DNA from 3 places in the Glutamicibacter sp. 0426 genome. Region 3 is predicted to be linked to each of the others. Evidence: predicted binding sites of a transcription regulator. Region 3 holds the regulator's gene; each other region holds the start of a gene.
The links. Region 3 encodes LexA, which represses DNA repair genes until DNA is damaged. Its sites were predicted from a motif close to TCGAACANNTGTTCGA; they were not measured.
Positions count from the first base shown of each region.

Region 1: a site for LexA is predicted at 1,411-1,426, ahead of ruvA (Holliday junction branch migration protein RuvA). Genes of this name have one in related genera too.
Region 2: a site for LexA is predicted at 6,219-6,234, ahead of uvrA (excinuclease ABC subunit UvrA). Genes of this name have one in related genera too.

Region 1 is NZ_MPBI01000001.1:808,652-816,534, forward strand. Features, by position in the region: gene BKX98_RS03845 (YebC/PmpR family DNA-binding transcriptional regulator) at 1-725, shown strand, start outside; gene ruvC (crossover junction endodeoxyribonuclease RuvC) at 729-1,328, shown strand; gene ruvA (Holliday junction branch migration protein RuvA) at 1,435-2,052, shown strand; gene ruvB (Holliday junction branch migration DNA helicase RuvB) at 2,079-3,128, shown strand; gene yajC (preprotein translocase subunit YajC) at 3,316-3,726, shown strand; gene secD (protein translocase subunit SecD) at 3,787-5,529, shown strand; gene secF (protein translocase subunit SecF) at 5,522-6,490, shown strand; gene BKX98_RS03880 (bifunctional (p)ppGpp synthetase/guanosine-3',5'-bis(diphosphate) 3'-pyrophosphohydrolase) at 6,730-7,883, shown strand, end outside.
Region 2 is NZ_MPBI01000001.1:630,238-638,120, reverse strand. Features, by position in the region: gene uvrC (excinuclease ABC subunit UvrC) at 1-1,856, opposite strand, end outside; gene BKX98_RS03025 (1-acyl-sn-glycerol-3-phosphate acyltransferase) at 1,860-2,531, opposite strand; gene BKX98_RS03020 (HAD hydrolase-like protein) at 2,532-3,236, opposite strand; gene uvrA (excinuclease ABC subunit UvrA) at 3,323-6,193, opposite strand; gene BKX98_RS03010 (hypothetical protein) at 6,479-6,940, opposite strand; gene BKX98_RS03005 (hypothetical protein) at 7,034-7,309, opposite strand; gene BKX98_RS03000 (hypothetical protein) at 7,341-7,604, opposite strand.
Region 3 is NZ_MPBI01000002.1:567,541-575,423, reverse strand. Features, by position in the region: gene BKX98_RS08170 (MFS transporter) at 1-1,271, opposite strand, end outside; gene BKX98_RS08165 (SseB family protein) at 1,313-2,194, opposite strand; gene priA (bifunctional 1-(5-phosphoribosyl)-5-((5-phosphoribosylamino)methylideneamino)imidazole-4-carboxamide isomerase/phosphoribosylanthranilate isomerase PriA) at 2,415-3,152, opposite strand; gene BKX98_RS17115 (hypothetical protein) at 3,182-3,331, opposite strand; gene hisH (imidazole glycerol phosphate synthase subunit HisH) at 3,334-3,969, opposite strand; gene hisB (imidazoleglycerol-phosphate dehydratase HisB) at 3,970-4,590, opposite strand; gene BKX98_RS08145 (histidinol-phosphate transaminase) at 4,613-5,719, opposite strand; gene BKX98_RS08140 (LysM peptidoglycan-binding domain-containing protein) at 5,800-6,153, opposite strand; gene lexA (transcriptional repressor LexA) at 6,412-7,131, shown strand; gene BKX98_RS08130 (glycoside hydrolase family 76 protein) at 7,188-7,883, opposite strand, start outside.

The DNA of each region.
Region 1 (7,883 bases), on a different contig from region 3:
ACAAGAAGGCGGCGATCGACGCCAAGCGCGCCAAGGCCTTCGCCAAGTTCATCAAGGGCATTGAAGTTGCCGCCCGTGCCGGCGGAGCCGACTTGTCCGGCAACCCGGCCCTGGAACTTGCCGTCAGCAAGGCCAAGAAGAACTCCGTGCCGATCAACAACATCGACCGCGCAATCAAGCGTGGCGCTGGCCTGACCGGTGAGGTCGTCGACTACACCGAGATCATCTACGAAGCACGCGGCCCGCAGGGCTCGGCGTTGCTGATCGAGTGCCTGACCGACAACAAGAACCGCGCAGCCTCCGAGGTCCGCGTGGGCATCACCCGCAATGGCGGCACCGTCGCCGACCCGGGATCGGTGGCCTACCTGTTCAACCGCCAGGGCGTAGTGCGCCTGCCCAAGGGCGAGCTGACCGAAGATGACCTGCTGATGATCGTGCTGGATGCCGGTGCCGACGAGATCCTGGACGAGGACGAGAACTTCGCCATCGTGTGCGATCCTTCGGACCTGCGCGCGGTCGCAGCGGCGCTGGACGAGAACGATATCGCCTACGAATCCGACGAAATGGAATTCCTGCCGTCGATGAAGGTGGAACTGGATGTCGACGGAGCACGCAAGTTCCTGAAGCTCTACGACGCACTGGAAGAACTGGACGATGTCCAGGGCATCTACACCAACGCCGACCTGTCCGATGAGGTTCGCGCCGCATTGGACGAAGAGCAGTAGGGCTTGGCCTTACGTGTTGTCGGCGTCGACCCCGGCCTGACCCGTTGCGGTCTTGCCGTGGTCGACGTCGCTGCTAACAGGCAGGTTTCGCTGGTGGACGTCACCGTCGCCGGCACCCCGCCGGGCACCCCGCTCGACGCCCGGCTCTTGACGATCGCCAACGCGATCGAGTCGTGGCTGGATCAGCATCAGCCGGATGTGCTCGCCCTGGAACGCGTATTTGCTTCGGCGAACGTCTCCACAGTGATCGGCACCGCCCAGGTCACCGGCGTGGTGATCACCGCAGCTGCGCGACGGGGCATTCCTGTTGCGTTGCATACGCCGACCGAGGTCAAGGCCGCGGTGACTGGTTCCGGCCAGGCGACCAAGGCGGCGATCGGCAAGATGATTGCCAAGATCTGCCGGCTTGATGAACCGCCGAAACCTGCCGACGCCGCTGACGCGGTGGCTCTGGCAATTACCCATGGCTGGCGCGGAGCGGCCACCGGCTCGAACGCCTCGGCCTCTGCGGTGCATGCCGGCGGGTCCTCGCAGCTGACAGGTGCGCAGCAGGCATGGATCGCCGCCGAAGCGTCAGCCAAGCGCCGCGCGGTGCGCCGCTAGCCGGCTGCCGGGCAATGGTCTCGACCCACCGGGAAACGCGGCGGATCGATATTCGTAGGTATCTTCGATAAACTGGGTTTCATCGAACATACTTCCAAGGAGTGGCATGATCAGCTCATTGACCGGCACCGTGCAGGCGGTTGCACTGAACACCGCGGTAATCGACGTTAACGGCTTCGGAATGCTGGTCAACGCCACCCCCGGAACGCTGTCCGGCCTGCATCAAGGGCGCGAGGCGACGGTCTTCACCTCCATGGTGGTGCGCGAGGACTCCATGACCCTCTTCGGCTTCGCCACCGCTGAGGAGCGCGATGTCTTCGAGGTCCTGATCTCCGTATCGGGAATCGGGCCGCGCACCGGCCTGGCCATCCTTGCCGTGCATTCTCCTGAAGAAGTGCGCATCGCGGCGAACACGAAGGACACCGCCGCCTTCACCAAGGTGTCCGGCATCGGCCCCAAGGGCGCCAGCCGGATCGTGCTGGAACTGAACGGCAAGCTGGTCCCGACCGGCGCGCCGGTGGCTCCGGTGTCCGGCGGCGGTACCGCCAGCGTCTGGGAACCGCAGGTGATCGAAGCGCTGACCGGACTGGGCTGGAGCGAAAAGGATGCAACCAGTACCCTGAAGTCGCTGTCCAAGGCCGATCCGGATGTCGTTGCCACCGGTAACGTCGCAGAAATCCTGCGTGCCGCGCTGCGCAGCATGTCCAGCGGAACCCGCGTCTAAGCGGTCTGCGAGAGGATCGACTTTTCATGAATGACTCCACCGGGCTCACGAACGCCGGCAGCGAACCCGAAGAACGGGTTATCGAAGCTGCCCTGCGCCCGCGGAACCTCGACGACTTCGTCGGCCAATCCCGGGTGCGCCAGCAGCTTTCGCTGGTACTCGAAGCAGCCAAGATCCGCGAACGCACCGCGGACCACGTACTGCTCTCGGGTCCGCCCGGGCTGGGCAAGACCACTTTGTCGATGATTATCGCCGCCGAGATGAACGCGCCATTGCGCATCTCATCCGGCCCGGCAATCCAGCACGCGGGCGACCTGGCCGCGATCCTCTCTTCGCTGACCGAGGGCGAGGTGCTGTTCTTGGATGAAATCCACCGCATGTCGCGGCCTGCCGAAGAAATGCTCTACATGGCGATGGAAGACTTCCGGGTCGACATCGTCGTCGGCAAGGGGGCTGGCGCGACAGCCATTCCACTGGAACTTCCGCCGTTTACGCTCGTTGGGGCGACCACGCGTGCGGGCTTGCTGCCTGGGCCGCTGCGCGACCGCTTCGGCTTCACCGGGCACCTGGAGTTCTACGCGGTCAAGGAACTCGAGCTGGTACTGCGCCGTTCGGCAATGATGCTGGATCTGAGCGTGACCTCAGCTGCATTCACCGAGATCGCCGGTCGATCCCGCGGAACCCCGCGTATCGCCAACCGCCTGCTGCGCCGCGTGCGCGACTGGGCCCTGGTGCACAAGCTCGAAGAGATCGATGCCAAGGCAGCGGCTGCCGCTCTGGACATGTACGAGGTCGATGCGCGCGGACTGGACCGCCTGGACCGCGGAGTGCTGGAAGCACTGTGCACGAAATTCGGCGGGGGACCGGTGGGGCTTTCAACCCTGGCCATTGCCGTGGGCGAAGAAACCGAAACCGTCGAAACCGTCGCCGAGCCATACCTGGTGCGCGAAGGATTGATGGGCCGGACCCCGCGAGGGCGCATCGCCATGCCCGGAGCCTGGGAGCATCTGGGCTTGGCCATGCCCAAGGATGCCGTCTTCGCCAGTGCGCAAGGCTATGAAAACGATGAGGATTAGGCAAGCATTACTTCACTGCCCGCGTAAATGGCCTGCCGGTTCACCGTGACCCATTAGACTAAAGACGCCCGACCTGTGCCCATTTCAGGGTAAGGTGGGGCGTCTTTGCTGTTTCGCGCCAGAAAATGGCGCAGCGGCATCCCAGAATTCCAGATCAAATCGCAACGAATCGTTAGCAGGTAAATACGTGAATCCTCTCGTAATCGCACAGGCCGCTGGTGGCGGCTTCAACCCATCGCTGATCCTGATGGTCGCCCTGTTTGCAGTGCTGATCTTCATGATGTTCCGTGGCCGCAAGAAGCAGGCCGCCCAGCAGGAGAAGCTGAAGAACAACACCGTGCCAGGCGCCAAGGTGATGACCAACTCGGGAATTTTCGGCACCGTCGTCGGTGTAGACGCAGAGGATCGCGTACAGGTTGAGGTTTCGCCAGGCGTGGTGCTGACCCTGCACCGCCAGGCCATCGCCACCTTCCTGGACAAGGATGCGGCAACCCCGGCCGCTGCCGACGAACCAGCAGCACCCTCCAGCACCACCGAAACCCCGGAAGAGTCCCTGCGTCGCTTGAACGACGAGGGCAAGGACGAGCGCAACGCCTAAGTCCCGGGCAGCATAGCGGTGGCCTGAAGGCTAAGCCACCCGAACCAGAAAGCACATTAGATGTCATCAATCAGACCTGTTAAGCAGGCGCGCAAAGCGTTGCTGTGGTTGCTGGTCGTCTTCATCATCGCAACCGGCGTGTTGGTGGGTGGTGCGGTGAACGGCAAAACCGGATGGGGGCCGAAGCTGGCCCTCGACCTCGAAGGCGGCACCGAGATGATCCTGGCCCCTCGGGTCCAGGGCGACGAGGCGATCAACCAAGAGCAGCTGGACCAAGCGGTGGAGATCATCCGCCAGCGCGTGGACGGTTCCGGTGTCACCGAATCGGAAATCACCACCCAGTCCGGACGCAACGTCGTGGTCTCGATGCCCGGTACCCCGGACCAGACCACCCGCGATTTGATCCAGGCCTCGGCCAACATGGAATTCCGCCCGGTGCTGATCACCGGTGGCTTCGCGGCCACTCCGAAGGAAGACCGCACCCCCAAGGAAGACCTGCCAAAGCCTAGCGGCAAGCCGGAGAATCCATCGGATACCAACTGGATCACCCCAGAGCTGTTCCAGGAGTTCGAAGGCTACGACTGCGAGGTAGAGCTCAAGGATCGCGGTGGCGAAGCCGCCGACCCAGACAAGCCAATGATCTCCTGCGACCGCGAGATGGGCGTGAAGTACATCCTCGGCCCGCAGGAAATCTCCGGTGACATGATCAAGGACGCCTACGCCCAGTTGGCCCGCGGCGTCAATGGATCGGTGACCGGCGAATGGGTCGTCGTTATCGAGTTCAACGCCGAAGGCACCAAGCTCTTCGCGGATACCACCCAGCGTCTGATTGCCCTGCAGGGGTCGCAGAACCAGTTCGCTATCGTGCTTGATGGCGAAACCATTTCGGCGCCAACCACCAATGCAGTGATTTCCGATGGCCGTCCGCAGATTTCCGGCGGTTTCACCCAGGAAAGCTCGCAGGCGTTGGCCGAGCAGCTGAAGTACGGCGCGCTGCCAATCAGCTTCGACATCCAGTCCGAGCGCCAGGTTTCCGCAACCCTGGGCGCTGACCAGCTCACCGCTGGCCTCATCGCCGGCATCATCGGCCTGGTTCTGGTCTTCATCTACTCGCTGTTCCAGTACCGGGCCTTGGGCCTGGTGACCATCGCGTCGCTGCTGGTTTCCGGCGTGCTCACCTACCTGGCGCTGGTGCTGCTGGGCTGGGGCATGAACTACCGCCTGTCGCTGGCAGGCGTCGCCGGCCTGATCGTTGCCATCGGCCTCATCGCCGACTCGTTCATCGTGTACTTCGAGCGCGTGCGCGACGAGCTGCGCGAAGGCAGGCCGCTGGCAAGCGCCGTGGATATCGGCTGGAAGCGCGCCAAGCGCACCATTCTGGCATCCAAGGCAGTGAACGTGCTGGCCGCAATCGTGCTCTACATCGTTGCCGTGGGCAACGTGCGAGGCTTCGCCTTCACCCTGGGCCTGACCGCCATCATCGACCTCATCGTCGTGTACGGCCTGACCCACCCGACCTTGGTGCTGCTGGCACGCACCAAGTTCTTCGCCAACGGCCACCCGATGTCGGGCATGGATCCATCGTTGCTTGGCGTCAAGCCGCTGTACCAGGGCGCGGGCAAGGTTCGCCGCTTCGATGAGAATGTTGCGGCAAATCGCGGCAAGAAGAATGCGAAGGCATCGGCTGAGGCAGCGAAGCGCATGACCATTGCCGAACGCCGCCGTGCACAGACCGAGCAGTCCGCTGGCTCGAACGCGTCTGGCAGCACGCAGGCCAAGGCCCAGGAGGAGAACAATGAATAAGCTAGTCACTTGGGGCAACGAGCTCTACACCGGCAAGCGTTCCTACCCGTTCACTTCCAAGCACCGCTTGTGGTTCCTGATCGCCGGCATCCTGGTGATCCTGTCCATCCTGATCCCGGTGGTCAAGGGCGGCTTCAATCTGGGTATCGACTTCCGCGGCGGTTCTGAATTCACCGTTTCGGATGTGCAGAACACGGATATCTCGATTGGCGAAGAGACGGTCAGCTCAGTGGCTTCGGGATCTGAGGCAACGGTGACCAATATTGCTCCGGGCACCATGCGCGTGCAGACCGAGCGTTTGAGCGATGACCAGACCCTGGCCATTGCCGATCAGCTCGCGAAGAACTACGGCGTCAGCAGCGACGAAGTGACCAGCAACTTCATCGGCCCGACCTGGGGCGAAGACGTTTCACGCCAGGCACTGTTTGGCCTGGTCGTCTTCGTGGTCCTGGTGGGCTTGCTGATGGCAGCATACTTCCGCACCTGGAAGATGTCACTGGCAGCGATCGTCGGCCTGATGGCAGTGGTGATCGTGACTGGGGGCATCTACTCGCTGACCGGTTTCGAAATCACGCCGAGCGCGATCATCGGCTTCCTGACCATCCTGAGCTACTCGCTGTATGACACCGTGGTGGTTTTCGACAAGGTCCGCGAAAACACCAAGGACTACACCCAGCAGACCAAGCGCACCTTCGAGCAGCTGGTCAACCTCGCTGTGAACCAGACCTTGGTCCGCTCGATCAACACCTCGGTTGTGGCCGTGCTGCCTGTGGCCGCGATCCTGTTCATCGGCTCCTACCTGCTGGGAGCTGGTACGCTCAAGGACCTTTCCTTGGCGCTGTTCGTCGGCATCATCGTCTCGGCCCTGTCGACCCTGTTCGTCCAAGCACCGATGTTCCACTGGCTGCGCCACAAGGACGAGGACGTGGTTGCGCACGACAAGAAGATGGCAGCGCTCTAACGCGATCTGAAGTCTAGGATATGGTGCCCCCGGCAGATGGCCGGGGGCACCATATCGCTTAAGCTGGAAGATGCGTAATTAGTTGTCACCGCGCGAACGTGCTATAACGTTTGAACTAAAGAAGGTGTTTTTCAAGTGCACGGCCACCGGTGATCTGGCGGCCCGAAACTACCGATGGATTTGACCTGGCTCCATTCAGGCTTCGGGACAATTCCAACGGCAACGGGAAGGAGCGGGGCATGGCGAATACGCCTAACCTGAACAATTCGAAACGACGCTCTATCTCTCGTCTGGTGCGCTTTGCAGGCCGGGGGAGCACTCCGAGCACATCGCCGACTCTCGAACCGCTGCTGCGCACGGTCAAGTCCAAGCATCCGAAGGCGGATCTGGATTTGCTGGTCCGTGCCTACGAGGTCGCAGAAAAATATCATGAGGGCCAAAAGCGCAAGAGCGGCGACCCCTACATCACGCACCCTGTCGCGGTCGCCACGATCTTGGCAGAAATGGGCATGACCGGTTCGATTCTCGCCGCTGCCTTGCTGCACGACACGGTCGAAGACACCGAGTACTCCCTCGAGTCGGTGAAGAAGGAATTCTCCGAAGAAATCGCCATGCTGGTGGACGGCGTGACCAAGCTGGACAAGGTCACCTACGGCGATGCGGCCCCCGCCGAAACCGTGCGCAAAATGGTCGTCGCGATGTCCCGCGACATCCGCGTGCTGCTGATCAAGTTGGCGGATCGCCTGCACAATGCACGCACCTGGCGCTACGTCTCGCCGGAATCCTCCTCCCGCAAGGCAAAGGAAACCCTGGAAATCTTCGCTCCGCTGGCACACCGCCTGGGCATGAACACGGTCAAATGGGAGCTGGAGGACCTGTCCTTCGCCGCTTTGCATCCCAAGGTCTACCAGGAGATCGTCCGCATGGTCGGCGACCGCACCCCTGAGCGCGAAAAGTACCTTTCATCAATCCGCCAGACCCTTTCGCACGATCTGGGAGATGTGGCCATCCACGCCTCGGTATCCGGCCGGCCCAAGCACTACTATTCGATCTACCAGAAGATGATCGTGCGCGGCAAGGACTTCGACGACATCCACGACCTGATGGGCGTGCGGATCCTGGTCGACACCGTCAAGGACTGCTACGGCGCGCTGGGCGTCGTGCACGCGGAGTGGAATCCGCTGCCCAACCGCTTCAAGGACTACATCGCCATCCCGAAGCTGAATCTCTACCAGTCGCTGCACACCACGGTGATGGGTCCCGAGGGCAAGCCCGTGGAAATCCAGATCCGCACCCATGACATGCATGTGCGCGCTGAATACGGCGTCGCCGCGCATTTCCAGTACAAGCATGGCCAGACCGACAACTCCATGCTCTCTCCGGAGCAGAACAT
Region 2 (7,883 bases), on a different contig from region 3:
CCGACGCCGGGCACTTCCATCAGTTCGGCGACGCTTGCGGCCCGGATCTTCTTCATCGACCCGAAGTGCTTGCGCAGGGCGGCCTGCTTGGCCTTGCCCAGGCCCGGGATCGCATCCAGATCGGAAGCGATCATCGATTTGGCCCGCTTGGCCCGATGGAAGGTGATCGCGAAACGGTGGGCCTCGTCACGAAGCCGCTGGACCAGATACAGCGAGGCGGAAGCTCGCGGCAGGATCACCGGGAACGGATCATCCGGCAGCCACAGTTCCTCCAGGCGCTTGGCCAAGCCGACGACGGGAATATCATCGATTCCCAGATCGTCCATGGCCTTTTGCGCGGCGGCCACCTGCGGCGGGCCGCCATCGACGATCACCAGGGAAGGCGGGTAGGAGAATTTCTTCTTTTCCTGCTCGCCGGTGGCTTCATCCACTTGCCCGGTGGCGAAGCTCGTCGGGTCGACCTTCTCCTTCAGGTAGCGGCTGAAGCGGCGGTAGATCACGTCGTACATGCTGGCGGTATCGTCGCGTGCGGCCTCGCCGGTGATGGAGAACTTGCGGTACTCGCTCTTCTTGGGCAACCCGTCTTCGAAGACCACCATGGAAGCGACCACGTTGGTTCCCTGGGTATGCGACGCGTCATAGCATTCGATGCGCAGCAGCGCCTGCTCCGCTCCCAGGGCGTCCTGCAGTTCCTGCATGGCCAGCGATCGCGTGGTGATATCGCCTGCGCGCTTCGATTTGTGCAGACGCAGCGCTTGTTCCGCGTTCTCCACAACGGTGGCTGCCAAAGCCGCCTTATCGCCCCGCTGGGCGACGCGCAGGGAGACCTTGGATCCGCGCAGCTCGGTAAGCCAGGTGGTGACATCCTCGATGTCTTCGGGCAGTGCCGGAACCAGGATTTCCTTGGGAATCCGGTCTGCGTGATCGGCGTAAATCTGGGTGAGCAGCTGCTCGACGAATTCTGCGTCGGTGGTATCTGCGACCTTTTCAACGACCCAGCCGCGCTGCGAGCGGATGCGGCCGTCGCGGACATGGAAGACCTGCACGGCGGCCTCCAGCTCATCGCCATGGATGCCGAAGATGTCGGCTTCGGTCCGGTCGTCAAGGACCACTGCGTTGCGTTCGAAGACCCGGTTCAAGGCAGCGATGTCATCGCGATAGCGGGCGGCCTTCTCGTATTCGAGCTCCGCGACGGCTTCCTGCATCTTCACGGTCAGCGCCTTGGTGAACTTGGTCGCCTCGCCGCCCATGAAGGTGCAGAGGTCATCGGCCAGTTGGCGATGGTCTTCCTCGCTGATCCGTCCGACGCAGGGAGCTGAGCACTTGTCGATGTAGCCCAAGAGGCACGGACGGCCCGAGGCTTCGGCACGCTTGAACACGCCGGGTGCGCAGCTGCGCACGGGAAAGACCCGCAGCAGCGTATCGAGGGTTTCGCGGATGGCCTTCGCCGGATAGAACGGGCCGAAATACTTCACGCCCTTGCGCTTGTCACCGCGCATCACCAGGGCGCGCGGGTACTTCTCATTGAGCGTGACAGCCAGGTACGGGTAGGTCTTGTCGTCGCGGAAAACGATATTGAACCGGGGGTTGTATTCCTTGATCCAGGAATACTCCAGCTGCAGCGCTTCCAGCTCGGACCCCACCACGGTCCATTCCACGGACCCGGCAGTGAAGACCATCGCCCGGGTTTTCGGCGTGAGCCGATCTGGGTTGGCGAAGTAGGAGGTCAAGCGGTTGCGCAGGACCTTGGCTTTGCCGACGTAGATGACCCGGCCGTGTTCGTCGCGGAAACGGTACACGCCCGGTTTCGTGGGGATGTCCGAGGTCTTCGGACGGTAGCTTGCCGGATCAGCCATGGCCTATTTCGCGTCCGGCGGCAGCTGGTTGTAGGAATCGACGCGTTCCTGGCCGGACAGTTCGGCGATCGCATCCACGATCCGGTCTGTGGCCTGGCGGCGCTGCGGCAACGGGTGCTTGCGTCCCAGCTGGTCGAAGTACAGCGGCTCGCCATAGTGGATCTGGAATTTGGCGGGCTTGAAGCCCTTGGAGCCAGCAGGCTGCAGCTTCTCCGTGCCGATCAGCCCGACCGGGACCACTGGCACACCGGTGGTCAGCGCCAGCCAGCCCACGCCGGTGCGTCCCCGGTACAGCTTGCCGTCGCGCGAACGGGTGCCTTCCGGGTAGATTCCGATGCCGGAGCCGCCCTCGATGATTTCCACCAGCGAGTCGAGCGCCGCCACGGAGGCCGCCTGCTCGCCACGCTGCACCGGGATGGATCCCACGGATTCGAAGAAGGTCTTCATCATCTTGCCCTTCAGGCCAGGAGTGGTGAAGTATTCAGCCTTCGCGAAGAACGCCACGTCGCGCGGGGTCAGCGCCTGGATGATCAAGGAGTCGAAAAAAGACAGGTGGTTGGAGGCGACAATGAAGCCACCTTCCTTCGGGACGTTCTCCAGCCCGGTCACTTCCGCACGGCAGACGCCGTGGATGATGCCCCGAATCGACGAACGGGTCATGGTGTAGATGCTCATCTACTTTGCACCTTCCTGCATGAAGTCTTCGTCGAAGTTAATGGTGTTTGCCCGTTCCGCGCCGAGCAGCAGCACGGCCAGATCCCGGGCGGTCACGGCTATGGCGTCCGCGTGCTGCAGTTCATCGCCCTGGGCAAAGCCCCAGGCGACACCGATGGATGCCACCGAATTCTCGCGGGCAGCATCCCAATCATAGTGCCGGTCCCCCACCACGACGCTGCGCTCCGGGTCCAGCTGGCCGTGTTCCAAAGCCTCGGCGACGATGTGCGTCTTGCTCGAACCCATGCTCCCGTGTTCGTCCGCATTGCCGTGAATCGCGTCGAGATGCGCATCCAGCCCTTTTCGGGCGATGAGCTGGCGCGCGATGTTGATCGGCTTGGCAGTGGTCACCGCGACGTGGATCCCGGCCGATCGCAATGCGTCCAAAAGCGCCACCATGCCCGGGTAGATCACCGATTCGGCCATGCCCGTATCCGCATACCGGGCGCGGTAGGCGGCAATTATGGAGCCGATGTTCTCGTCGGTCACCCCGTCGAGCGTACGCAAGCCGATTTGCAGGGGCGGGCCCACCAGCGCCTCGACCCGGGCTTCGCCCGGATCGGCCAAACCATGGGAGGTCACCGCGTGGCGGATACCCGAAGTTATGGCACCGGCAGGGTCCACGAGGGTCCCATCCAGATCAAAGAGCACGCTTGTTACCGACATATTCACCTAGCCATCTTCCCATGAAGCGGACGCGGGTTAGCAATCCATAACTGAAATTGCATATGTCGAACATTCTCCGCGAGGCATTACAGGATCTCGGCGAGGAACTTTCCGGTGTGCGAATCGGCCACCTTGGCCACCTTCTCCGGGGTGCCAGTGGCCAAAATCGTGCCACCGCCCGAACCGCCTTCCGGACCCAAGTCGATCACCCAGTCCGCCGACTTGATCACATCCAGGTTGTGCTCGATGGTCAGCACGGTATTGCCCTTGTCGACCAGCCCCTGCAGCACCTTGAGCAGCTTGCGGATATCTTCGAAGTGAAGGCCGGTGGTCGGCTCATCCAGGACGTAGATCGAGCGGCCATTGGACCGCTTCTGCAGCTCGGCAGCGAGCTTCACGCGCTGGGCTTCGCCGCCCGAGAGCGTGGTGGCCGGCTGCCCCAGGCGCACATAGCCCAGGCCCACGTCCACGAGCGTGCGCAGGTGGCGGGCGATCGGGGTGAACGCGCTGAAGAATTCGGCGCCTTCGGCAATCGGCATGTCCAGCACGTCGGCAATGTTCTTGCCCTTGTACAGCACCTGCAGGGTCTCGCGGTTGTAGCGGGCACCATGGCAGACCTCGCAAGGCACATACACGTCGGGAAGGAAGTTCATCTCGATCTTCAGCGTGCCGTCGCCCGAGCAGGCCTCGCAGCGCCCGCCCTTGACGTTGAAGGAGAAGCGGCCCGGCTGGTATCCGCGCAGCTTCGCCTCATTGGTCTCTGCGAACAGCTTGCGGATGTGGTCGAAAACGCCCGTGTAGGTGGCAGGGTTCGATCGCGGGGTGCGACCGATCGGCGACTGGTCCACGTGGACCACCTTGTCCAGGTGCTCCAGGCCCTGCACGCGGGTGTGCCGGCCCGGCACCTGCTTGGCGCCATTGAGCTTATTGGCCAGCACCTTGTAGAGGATGTCGTTGACCAGGGTGGACTTGCCCGAGCCGGACACGCCGGTCACCGCGGTCAGCACACCCAGCGGGAACTCCACCGAGAGGTTCTGCAGGTTGTTCTCGCTGGCGCCGACCACCTTGAGCTTGCGGTCCTTGTCGACCTTGCGGCGCTTGACTGGGATGTCGATCTGCTTGCGGCCCGAAAGGTAGTCGCCGGTCAGCGACTTGGTGTTCTGCTTCAGGTCTTCCAGGGAACCGGAATGCACCACTTCGCCACCGTGCTCGCCGGCGCCCGGGCCGATGTCCACGATCCAGTCGGCTTCGGCGATGGTGTCCTCGTCGTGCTCCACCACGATCAGGGTGTTGCCCAGCGAACGCAGGTGCAACAGGGTGTCGATGAGCCGGCGGTTGTCGCGCTGGTGCAGGCCGATGGACGGCTCGTCGAGCACGTAGAGCACGCCCACCAGGCCGGAGCCGATCTGGGTGGCCAGGCGGATGCGCTGCGCCTCGCCGCCAGACAGGGTACCGGCGGCGCGTTCCAGGGTCAGGTATTCCAGCCCGACGTCCAGCAGGAACTTCATTCGCGCGTCGATTTCCTTGAGCACCTGCGCGGCGATTTGCGCCTCGCGTGCGCTGAGCTCGATCGAGGAGAGGAATTCCGCGGCGCTGCGCAGGTCCATGGCGGAGACCTCGGCGATGGAGCGCCCACCCACCAGGACCGAGAGCGATGCCGGGTTCAGGCGCGCGCCGCCGCAGGTAGGGCACGGGATCTGGCGCATGTACTGCTCGTAGCGGTCGCGCGCGTGGTCGGATTCGGTCTCCTGGTGCTTGCGGTGCACATAGGAGATGACGCCCTCGAAGCCGGTGGAGTACTTGCGTTCGCGGCCGAAGCGGTTCTTGTACTGCACGACCACCTTGTGGTCCTTGCCGTTGAGGATCGCTTCGCGGGCGGCCGCCGGCAGGTCCTGCCAGCGGGTGTCCATGGTGAAGCCGAGCTCTTTGCCCAGGCCCTCGATCAGCCGGTTCCAGTATTCGGTGGTGGCCTTGCCCAGCGACCATGGGGCGATCGCGCCCTCGGCCAGGGTGACCTCGGTGTCCGGGACGATCAGGTGCTCGTCGACTTCCAGCTTGGTGCCGATGCCGGAGCAGGCCGAGCAGGCTCCGAACGGGTTGTTGAAGGAGAAGGTGCGCGGTTCGATCTCGTCGATGGCCAGCGGGTGCTCATTGGGGCAGGCCAGGTTCTCGGAGAATGCGCGCACGCGCTTCGGGTCATCCGCGTCCAGGTCGACGAAGTCGGCCAGCACGCGGCCTTCGGCAATGCCCAGGGCGGTTTCGATGGAGTCGGTCAGGCGCTGGCGGGCGTCTTCCTTGATGGCCAGGCGGTCCACCACCACCTCGATGGTGTGCTTGACCTGCTTGGCCAGCTTCGGCGGATCGTTCAGCTGGATGGTTTCACCGTCCACCCGGGCACGGGCGAAGCCCTTGGAGGAAAGCTCGGCGAACAGGTCGACGAATTCGCCCTTGCGCGAGCGCACCACCGGGGCGAGGATCTGGAAGCGGGTCTTCTCCGGAAGCTCCATCAGCTGGTCGACGATCTGCTGCGGAGTCTGCTTGGAGATCGGTTCGTGGCAGATCGGGCAATGTGGACGGCCCACACGCGCCCAGAGCAGGCGCATGTAGTCGTACACTTCGGTAATCGTGCCCACGGTGGAGCGCGGGTTGCGGCTGGTCGATTTCTGGTCGATGGACACCGCTGGCGACAGGCCCTCGATGAAATCCACATCGGGCTTGTCCACCTGGCCGAGGAACATGCGGGCGTAGGCGGAGAGCGATTCGACGTAGCGGCGCTGGCCTTCGGCGAAGATGGTGTCGAAGGCCAAGGAGGACTTGCCCGAACCGGACAGGCCGGTGAAGACGATCATCGCGTCACGCGGCAGATCAATGTCCACGTTCTTCAGGTTGTGCTCGCGGGCCCCCTTGACGACCAGGCGAGTCAGATCTGTTCTCTTGCTCTCTGCAGTAATAGCCACGAAGCAATACTAATCGAAAACTGCTTCGAATACATGTACGAATGGATGCAACTCACAGTTAAATCTGGAAACCCCTGATCCGGTGCTTGGAGAGGGCGCCGCGCCACCGCCTAAACAAGTCCAGGCGCTGGACTGCCAACAAGGCACTGCCCGCGAATGACTGCTGGGCTGTTCGCTCGCGGGCAGTTCGCCACCTCCATTCGGCATCCCAAGCACGGCGCCTTGGACACTAGTTATCGACGGATTCCGGGGCTGGATCGGTGGCAGACGGCATGGTGTAAGCGGTCAAGCCCTTTCGCCTTCCAGGACCACGGTGGCGCCTTCCTGGTAGCCGGCCCGCTGGAATTCGGCGAACAACGGCAATTGATCGCTCTTCGTGCGAGTATCGCGGTCGCAGGACTGGACTGCCGTTGCCGGCAACAGGTTCGCGATGTCCTTGTCATTGCCCGAGCGTTGCGCGTCGACGCCGTCAAGTTCCATGGTGCACAACACGGTCTGCCCCAACCCTTGCTCGATGCCGACGAAATTTCCCTCGAAATTCTTGATGCCGCCGAGCTTGGCAGTGCCATCATCTTGGGCATTAGCCTCGGCAGTACCGGAATTGATCTGGCAGGTCACCAGGGTGCTGTCGGTGTGAACGCCGTGCAGATCGATGATGCCCAAGCAGGAATAATCCGCGCCGGGCAACGACCAACGGCCATCGCCGGTCTGCGGGTCAAGCCCCACCAGCATGGAATCCGTTGCCATATCCCACTCGAACTCCCTCCCGCCGAGTTCAAACTGGTAGAAGGCGCGATTGCCGGAGCCCACCAATGTACTTCGTTCCCCATCGAAGGTCTCCTAAGCCCAGCCGCCGCCCGTGGAGTAGTGCTCATCGTAGATTTCTTCGCAGTCCTTGTTCCACGCCAGAGCCCCCTCATGGGCATAGCTCAGGACCGACCTGCCGGATTCCTGGTCGCTGGAGATGGAAAGCCCTTCACCGAGGTAGTAGTCCTCGAGATTTTTCTTCGGATCAGGCATTTCGATGGGCTTCCTTGCCTTCTTCCAGCTGTTCGAAGGCCAGTCGTAGTAGTAGTAGTCGACGTTACCTCCCGTGTCAGGGCTTGCTGCCAACATGCACCAGGTATTGCCGCATTTGCTGGGGCGGTCAATGTCGTAGAGGGATCCTGGATCCTTTGGAGACGCGTTGCCCGGTTTCCAGATCGAGCACCGCGGGCCGCAGCTTATCCTTCTCCACCAGCTGCAGCAACGACACGTATTTCTTGCCGTTGTTTTCCACTACGCTGACCTCGAAGGCAATGCTGGACGGCGTGTTGCCGACTTCGGACTTCCGCTTCCAGACTTCTTCCCCGGTGGCCAGGTCCCGGGCTACGAGATAGGGAGTTTTGCCCACCAGGGTGTCGGCAAGCACGACATTCCCAGCCTCGTCGACGTGGGCTTCGGAGAGCAGCTTGTCCTTGCGGTCCGCACTTGCTCCTGCCCCAGATGCTGCACGGGCTGTTCGGTCTCAGTGGCGGAACATCCGGCCAGGGCGCCCAAGAGCAGGGCGGCACCCAGAGTGGCGCCGATCTGGCGCTGGCGGTGTGCGGTGTTGAAAGTGCTCATGGGCGAACTCCCGAATATCCTGAGCTCATTCTCAGGTGCGGACGCGTGATGTGCGTTGTGTTGCGTGCAGTCGACCAGAATCGCT
Region 3 (7,883 bases):
AGCGCGATCACTACAACCAGCGCGGCCATCGTGCTGATGCCGATGAAGGCAGGGGCCGGACCGAGGTTGTCGACGAAGATGCCGGTGATTGGAGAGCCCAGCGCGGTACCCGCGGTCATCGCCGAACCGTACCAGCCCATGGCTTCGCCGCGGCGCTTTTCGGCCACCAGGTCGGTGAGCCATTCGGAAGCCGCCGACAGCGTTGGCGCGCAGAGGAAGCCGGGCAGGGCGGAGAACAGCGCCAATGACCAGGTATCCCACGCAAAATACATCGGTATGGTCAGCACTGCCATGCTCAGCAGCAGCACCAGCGGAGAGATGACCCGGGTCATCGACCCGTAGATCAGGCCGCCGATCAGCGAGGCGCCGCACCAGAAGAAGAACACCAGCCCAAGCTGGTGGCTTTGCGCCGACGCATCCAGTTCGGCCACGATGGCCACCTCGGTGCCGGTGAGCAGCATGCCCGCTCCGGCCGAGGCGATGAAGACCGCCAGGACCGAAGCGCTAACCCAGTTGAAACGGTTCTTGAAGTTGCGTCCGCGCTGCTTGATCCGGGCACGGGCGGATTTCATGCCGGCGGCAATCAGCTCGCCTTCGACTTCGGGCACGCCCATCGGTGCGGCGGCAATGAAGCTGGCTTCCGCGCCCAGGCGTTCTTCGTGCACGTTGGCCCGTGAAGCAATCGCCTTGGGGTCGTCGCTGCGTGTTGGCGGATTCAGGATCATCAGCGCCAAACCGGCCACCGTCGAGGTTACGCCAATTACGCTCAAGCCGATGACGCTGCTGACCTGGGTGGCGACAATGCCGGCACTGGCCGGGCCGACGATGAACACCAGTTCGGTGGCGGTTGCGTCCAGGGCGAAGGCGGTACGGCGCTGCTCACCGGTGGTCATGATGCCCAGGGCGGTACGCACCACGGAGAAGACCGGCAGTGCGAAGAGCCCGCCGATGAAGGCCAAGGGGTAGACCCAAACCAGCGGAACATGGGGCACCGTGCACCAGACGAGGGTTTCGACGATCACCGAGGGGATCATCGCGCGGCGCAGTCCCCAGACATCCACGCGGGCTCCGCGCCAGGGGGCGCCGATGGCGATGCCCAGGGTCATGACTGCCGTAACCAGGCCCGCTGAAACCCAGGATTGGTCGAGGTTGTTCACCAGATGCAGGAGCAGCAGCATGCTCAAGGCAGAGTGCGGCAGGCGGGCAATCATGCCAATCAGCAACAACAGTGAGATCTGCCGCTGGCGCAGGATCTGCCAATAGCTTTTCATGCCCGGAAAGTTCCTTATCTGGTCAAAAGGAGCCCGCCGGTCTAGCTCGGCGCGCTGTGCAAACTGAGTTCGAGGGAATCCACTGCTTCAGCGAATTCGGTGTTCTGGGACAAACGCCCGTGGATTGCGCGAGTTGCCTCGCGTGCGTCGTTCTCGCTCGTTCCAGGAGCAAAGACGAACTGCAGGTTGAGTTCCGGTCCGGAACCTCCGCCAAGGACAACTTGCCCGTCCTTGCTGCGGGAGCCGACTCCCCTGCCCGGGGCAACCTTGACGGTCTGCAACTGGCTGAAGCCTTCGGTTGCATCCTGCACCAGGTTGGCGATCTGCTGATTCTGATAACTCGGAATCCACTCGATCTGCTTAGCCAGGTTCCAGACCCCGGGTCGTCGAAGCACGAAGGTGAAATCGCTTCCGGGATCGAGGACCAGCAGCTGGCATTCCTCGCTGACTGCCGAGAGAGCCGCCCGCGGGGCGTAGACCGCCACCGGCCGAGCTTCCTTGTGCCACGTCTGAAGCCGTTCAACTGTGGTGAAGATCGGCAGGGCCATGCGGCCATCCGGGGCCTTGATCTTCACCAGCGCCATATCGGCTTCCTTATCGGAGGCGAAGCCGTGTTCAGTCATCGCTTCTTCACCGAGCTGGGCGACCACCGCAACGAAAACGCGCGCCTGTGACAAGGATTCATGCACTTCGCCCTCCCCCGCGGTGCCGGCTCGCAAGGCTGCCAAGGCGGCAACGACATTGGCGTCGGCCTTGCCGTCGTCCTTGTCGAAGTTATGCAGGGGGTTGCCTTCGCCGCTCAGGTCGCGGCCTTCCCAATCCTGGCCGGCAGAGTCGGTTTTTGAACCTGCCTGCGCCAGCGCAGCGACAATATGTCCCGGCAGATGGCGTTTGGGTGCAGATTCAGGTTGCTCGGTGCTCATAGCTCCATGCTATCGGTGGTTTCGAGGTTGTTGGCAGGAAGTTCCAAAACTGCATTCATGAGCTTGGACACCCCGAGCGGGGCATTTCAGGTTTCATCCCCTGCCGGCTGTGCGCCATCGCTGCCAGGAGAAGGTATTGCAGGAATCTGGCTTCACAAATGGAAAGGCGATTCAGAAGCAGGGAGCTTCTGAATCGCCTTTCGCGGATGGTGCTTGGTGCCTAGCGGCGGCCTGCCACATCGAGCGCTTCTTGCAAGGTGAACTGGCCTGAGTACAGCGCCTTGCCCATGATGGCGCCTTCGATGCCTTCAGGAACCAGCTCACGCAAGACGCGGAGGTCTTCGAGCGAGGAGATGCCGCCCGAGGCGACAATCGGCTTGCTGGTCTTGGCAGCGATTTCGCGCAGCAGTTCGACGTTTGGACCGCGCAGCGTGCCGTCCTTGGTCACGTCGGTGACAACATAGCGGGCGCATCCGGCGTCTTCCAAGCGAGCTAGGACGTCCCACAGGTCGCCGCCGTCCTTGGTCCAGCCGTGGCCGGACAAGGTGGTTCCGCGCACGTCCATGCCCACGGCGATCTTGTCGCCGTGGCGGGCGATGGCCTGCTTCGTCCATTCCGGGTTTTCCAGTGCGGCGGTACCGAGGTTGACGCGGGTAGCGCCGAATTCCAGTGCACGTTCCAGGGAGGCGTCGTCGCGGATGCCGCCGGAGAGCTCGACCTTGATGTTCAGTTCCTTGGCAATGCGCTGGACGATCTCGACATTGCTTCCGCGGTCGAAGGCTGCGTCCAGGTCGACCAGGTGCAGCCATTCGGCCCCGGCGTTCTGCCAGGAAAGCGCTGCTTCCAGCGGGTCGCCGTATCCGGTCTCGGAACCGGCTTCGCCTTGGACCAGGCGCACTGCCTGGCCGCCGGCGATATCTACCGCAGGCAGGAGTTCGAGGATTGGTTGCTCGCTCATGATGTCCTTAGTGAAGAAGTAAAAAGTGGTTAGTAGGTCAGGGCCCAGGCTGCGATCAGGCTCATGCCTGCAAGCACCCAGAGCGCGATGATCCATGAAATATGGGCCTTCTGGTTCTTCAGCGAAATGGCCCCGCCGATCAGGAAGGCCCCGATAACACCCAAGATGAGGCTCCACATGCCTAGAGTGTCCCCAACCAGTTGCGCAGCAGCTGTGCGCCAGCGTCGCCGGACTTCTCCGGGTGGAACTGGACTGCCGAGAGCGGGCCGTTTTCGACGGCGGCCACGAATGGCGTCCCGTGCGTCGACCAGGTCACCTGCGGCGGGGTCATCGCTGGCTGGGTGACGTCGAATTCCCACTTCTGCACAGCGTAGGAGTGCACGAAGTAGAATCGCTCGTCCTCGATGCCTGCGAAAAGCTTGGATCCTTCCGGCGGGCGCACCGTGTTCCAGCCCATGTGCGGAATGACATCCGACTGGAGGCGTTCAACCTTGCCCGGCCATTCGCCGATGCCTTCGGTTTTCACCCCGTGCTCCACGCCTTCTTCAAAGAAGACCTGGTGGCCCACGCAGATCCCCAAGACGGGCAGGCCACCGGCGATGCGGCGGCCGATCCAGCGCAGGGAACCGGTTGCGGTCAACTGCTCCATGACCGAGGCGTAGGCGCCGACTCCCGGGACTACCAGTCCGTCGGCAGCCACGATCTTCTTCGGGTCTGCGGTCAGTTCCACCTCGGCGCCGGCGGCTTCCAAGGCGCGCACGGCGGAACGGACGTTGCCCGAACCATAGTCCAGGACAACTACTGTTTTCTTCTCCACTTACAGGGCACCCTTCGTGGATGGGATTTTGTCGCCCATGCGCTCATCGCGCTCTACGGCTTCGCGCAAGGCGCGGGCGAAGGACTTGAATTGCGCTTCGACAATGTGGTGCGGGTCGCGGCCCGAGAGCACCTCGATGTGAGCGCAGATCTGTGCGTGGAAGGTAATGGCTTCGAAGACGTGGCGGGTCATCGAGCCGGTGAAGTGCCCGCCGATCAAGTGGTATTCCTGGCCAGCAGGCTCGCCGGAGTGCACGAGGTATGGCCGGCCCGAGACATCGACGACTGAACGGGACAGCGCCTCGTCCAGCGGAGCGTAGGAGGTGCCGAAGCGGCGGATGCCTGCCTTGTTGCCCAGCGCCACGCGCAGCACTTCGCCGATGGTGATCGCGGTGTCCTCAACGGTGTGGTGGACATCGATGTGGGTATCGCCGGTAGCACGCACGGTGAGGTCGATGAGCGAATGCTTGGAGAGCGCAGTCAGCATGTGGTCATAGAACGGCACCGAGGTGCTGATCTCCGAGACGCCGGTTCCATCGAGATCCAATTCAACGAATACGGACGATTCGCTGGTCACGCGTTCCATGCGGGCGCGACGTGCGCCAATCAATTCGGCAGACATGTCTTCCTTCGCTTGTCTTTGATTACTTCTGCGAGCCGAGCAGTTCGGCAAGTCGTTCCAAGAAGGCTGTGGTTTCTGATTCGGTTCCGGCCGTAACACGCAAGGTCCCCGGAATTCCATTGTCGCGGATGATGATGCCGGCTTCCAACAGGCCTTCCCAAATAGCGTGGGGGTCTTCGACGCCACCGAAGAAGACGAAGTTGGAGTCGGAGACCGATGGCTTCAGGCCCAGTTCCTTCAAGCGCGCGACGATGCGGTCACGCTGGGACTTGATGTCTTCGACCTGCGCCAGCAGCAACTCGATGTTCTTCAAGGCGGCGATCGCCGTTGCCTGGGTCACGGCCGACAGGTGGTACGGCAGCCGCACCAAGCGGATGGCATCAGTGACCTCTGGCGCGGCGGCCAGGTAGCCGACGCGTGCGCCGGCCAGGCCGAATGCCTTGGACATGGTGCGAGAGACGATCAATCGCTGGCGGCCTTCAAGCAGACTCAGTGCGGACTTGGTGCTGGCCAAGGAGAATTCGGCGTACGCCTCGTCAACGATCACCATGCCGTTGTGCTCGCTCATGGCTTCGTACACGGCCGTGATGACATCAAGGCCAAGGGCGGTGCCGGTGGGGTTGTTCGGCGAGCACAGGAACACGATATTCGGCTTGTGCTCGCGGACCTGCGCGGCTGCAGATTCGGCGGACAGGGTGAAATCCTCGGCGCGTTCACCGGCGATATAGGTGGTATCAGTACCACTGGCCAACAGCGGGTACATGGAGTAGGTGGGGCCGAAGCTCATCACGGTACGGCCTGGACCACCGAAGGCTTGCAGGATCTGCTGCAGGATTTCATTCGAACCGTTCGCGGCCCAGATGTTCTCCTTGGTGAGCGAGTGGCCGAGGTAATCGGCAAGAAGTTCACGAAGCTCGGTGAACTCGCGGTCGGGATAGCGATTCAGAGTTGCCGCTGCCTTGGCCACTTCCTGGGCAATGGCGTCTACGACTACCGGTGGCAACGGATGGGTGTTCTCGTTGACGTTCAACTGGATCGGCACGTCAATTTGCGGTGCGCCATAAGGGGATAGCCCGCGGAGATTCTCACGCAAGGGCAGCTGACTCAAAAGTTCACTGCGGTCATTCACGCATCAAGTCTACGTGCGCAGCGAGTCCGCCAGTGAATCCGCTACGGCTGCAGGTAACAAACTCTAGACAGCGGGGGAAGCTAGCCGGCAATGACCGGAATCGACAAGGTATCTCCAACCTGGATTTCGCTGCCGTCCAAGGCGTTGAGCTCCGCGATGTGGCCAACTGCGGAAGTCACGTCGTAACCGGTGGCATAGTCGCGAGCCAAACTCCATAGCGTATCCCCGGGGATCACGGTGACATCGATGGTTCCAACCCCAGCAGGATCTTCTGCCGCGGCATGCGCGTCAGAGGCGAACATGGAGAAGAAGAAAGCAGCAGCGATCGTGAGTGCGAAAACGGGCATCCCCACCAGCACAGCCCAACCGCGGCGGTTGATGCGGATTTTCAGCGGCGCTTGGGTCTGATCTGAGTCAAGTGCGACGGTAGCCATGACGTTGTCTCCTCAAGAAATTCAAGTGATGCGAATTTTTATTCGAAAGAACGGATTCGAAAACTTGTTCGAACCTCGTATATCTGTTCTAACAGAGATTCGCGGAACTTGTCCAGAAGTTTTCGAACAAATCTTTGAAAGAAGCTCGCTTATCTACTAAGATTTCGAAGTAGACGAGCAATGAAAACATCTCACCATCTAGCTCCGACAGTTTGGACACGCAAACTTTCGAATGATTGCTAGGGAAGGCAAAATCTCATGTCAGCATCACAACGCACTCCCCGATCGAATGCACGTTCGCTGACGATTCGCCAAAAGAAGATCCTTGAGACGATCCAGCGGTCTATCGGCAAGAACGGTTATCCGCCATCGATGCGTGAGATTGGCGACGCTGTCGGACTCAAGAGTCTTTCGAGCGTGACCCACCAGTTGAGCCAGTTGGAAAAGCTCGGCTATATCCGTCGAGACCCACGCCGTCCGCGCGCGATGGAAATCCTGCTTCCGCTGCAATTGTCCGACGATGCCGAAAAGGCCGAGGTCTCGGAGCCGGTCGAGCCGGCTGCCAGCGAAGACGCCAAGATCATTGAGCTGAGCACTTCTGCTGACACCACCATGGTTCCGCTGGTTGGCCGTATTGCTGCTGGCGGTCCGATCCTGGCAGAACAGTCCGTCGAAGATGTTTTCTCGTTGCCTCGTCAGCTCGTGGGCCACGGGGAACTGTTCATGCTCAAGGTTTCCGGCGATTCAATGGTTGACGCCGCGATTTGCGATGGCGACTGGGTAGTTGTCCGCCGACAGCAGACGGCAGACAACGGCGACATCGTCGCAGCCCTGCTGGACGAGGAAGCGACCGTCAAGACCTTCCGGCAGCGTGATGGGCATACTTGGCTGCTTCCACAGAACTCGCGCTACGAACCGATTTTGGGTGATGCAGCAAAGATCATGGGACGGGTCGTCTCGGTCATGCGCTCACTCTAGATTTCGTGTGGATATTGCGCTGGTGCTTGGCACCAGCGCAATTTTCGTTTAATCAGCTACTCGCCGGCCTCGAGCTCGATCTGGGCGGCCGCGGCGAAGATCATCCAGCGCTGGACTGCCGCCGAGAGCCGGCGCGGTTCCTGGTCGATCAGATGGCCTGCAGTTGCCGTGACCAGTTGCCTGGCCTGCTCCCTGCTTGGTGCTTCCAAGCGGTGATCTTTCGCGGCGAGGGCCAGATACCGGCACAGGATTCCGGCAAAAAGGTTCCCGTCTCCCCCGCGGTTGAACGCGAGTACTCGGGCCGCGGAAGACAGCGAGTGCGTGGTCGCATCGATCAGCACCTGGGCGTGAGCCAGATCGGCTGGCTCGCCAAGCTCAAGCAACGCGCCTAGCACCGTGCCCTGGTTATAGGTATAGATCGCTGGCTCCACCGTATGCCCCTGGCTGGCCAACCGCAGCCCGTCCAAATACAGCCCACGCTCGGCGCTGAACAGGTTCTTCTCCAGCCATTGGAGAACCTGCCGTGCGGTGTCCTTCTGTCCGGTTCGGCCGAAGAACAGTGCCGCCGGCGCATTGGCCGGCGTATTCTTGAAATCCCGTTTTTTCGACCAGTACAGGCCGCCGCCCAGCACCTCGTCCATGCCAGCTTGAAGCTGTTCTCCCAGCACCCGCATTGCAGTCTGAGCAGCGTGGTTTCCTTCTCCCCTCACGGCCAGCGTGAACTGCGCCAGACGGCCGCTGGCCAAGGCAAG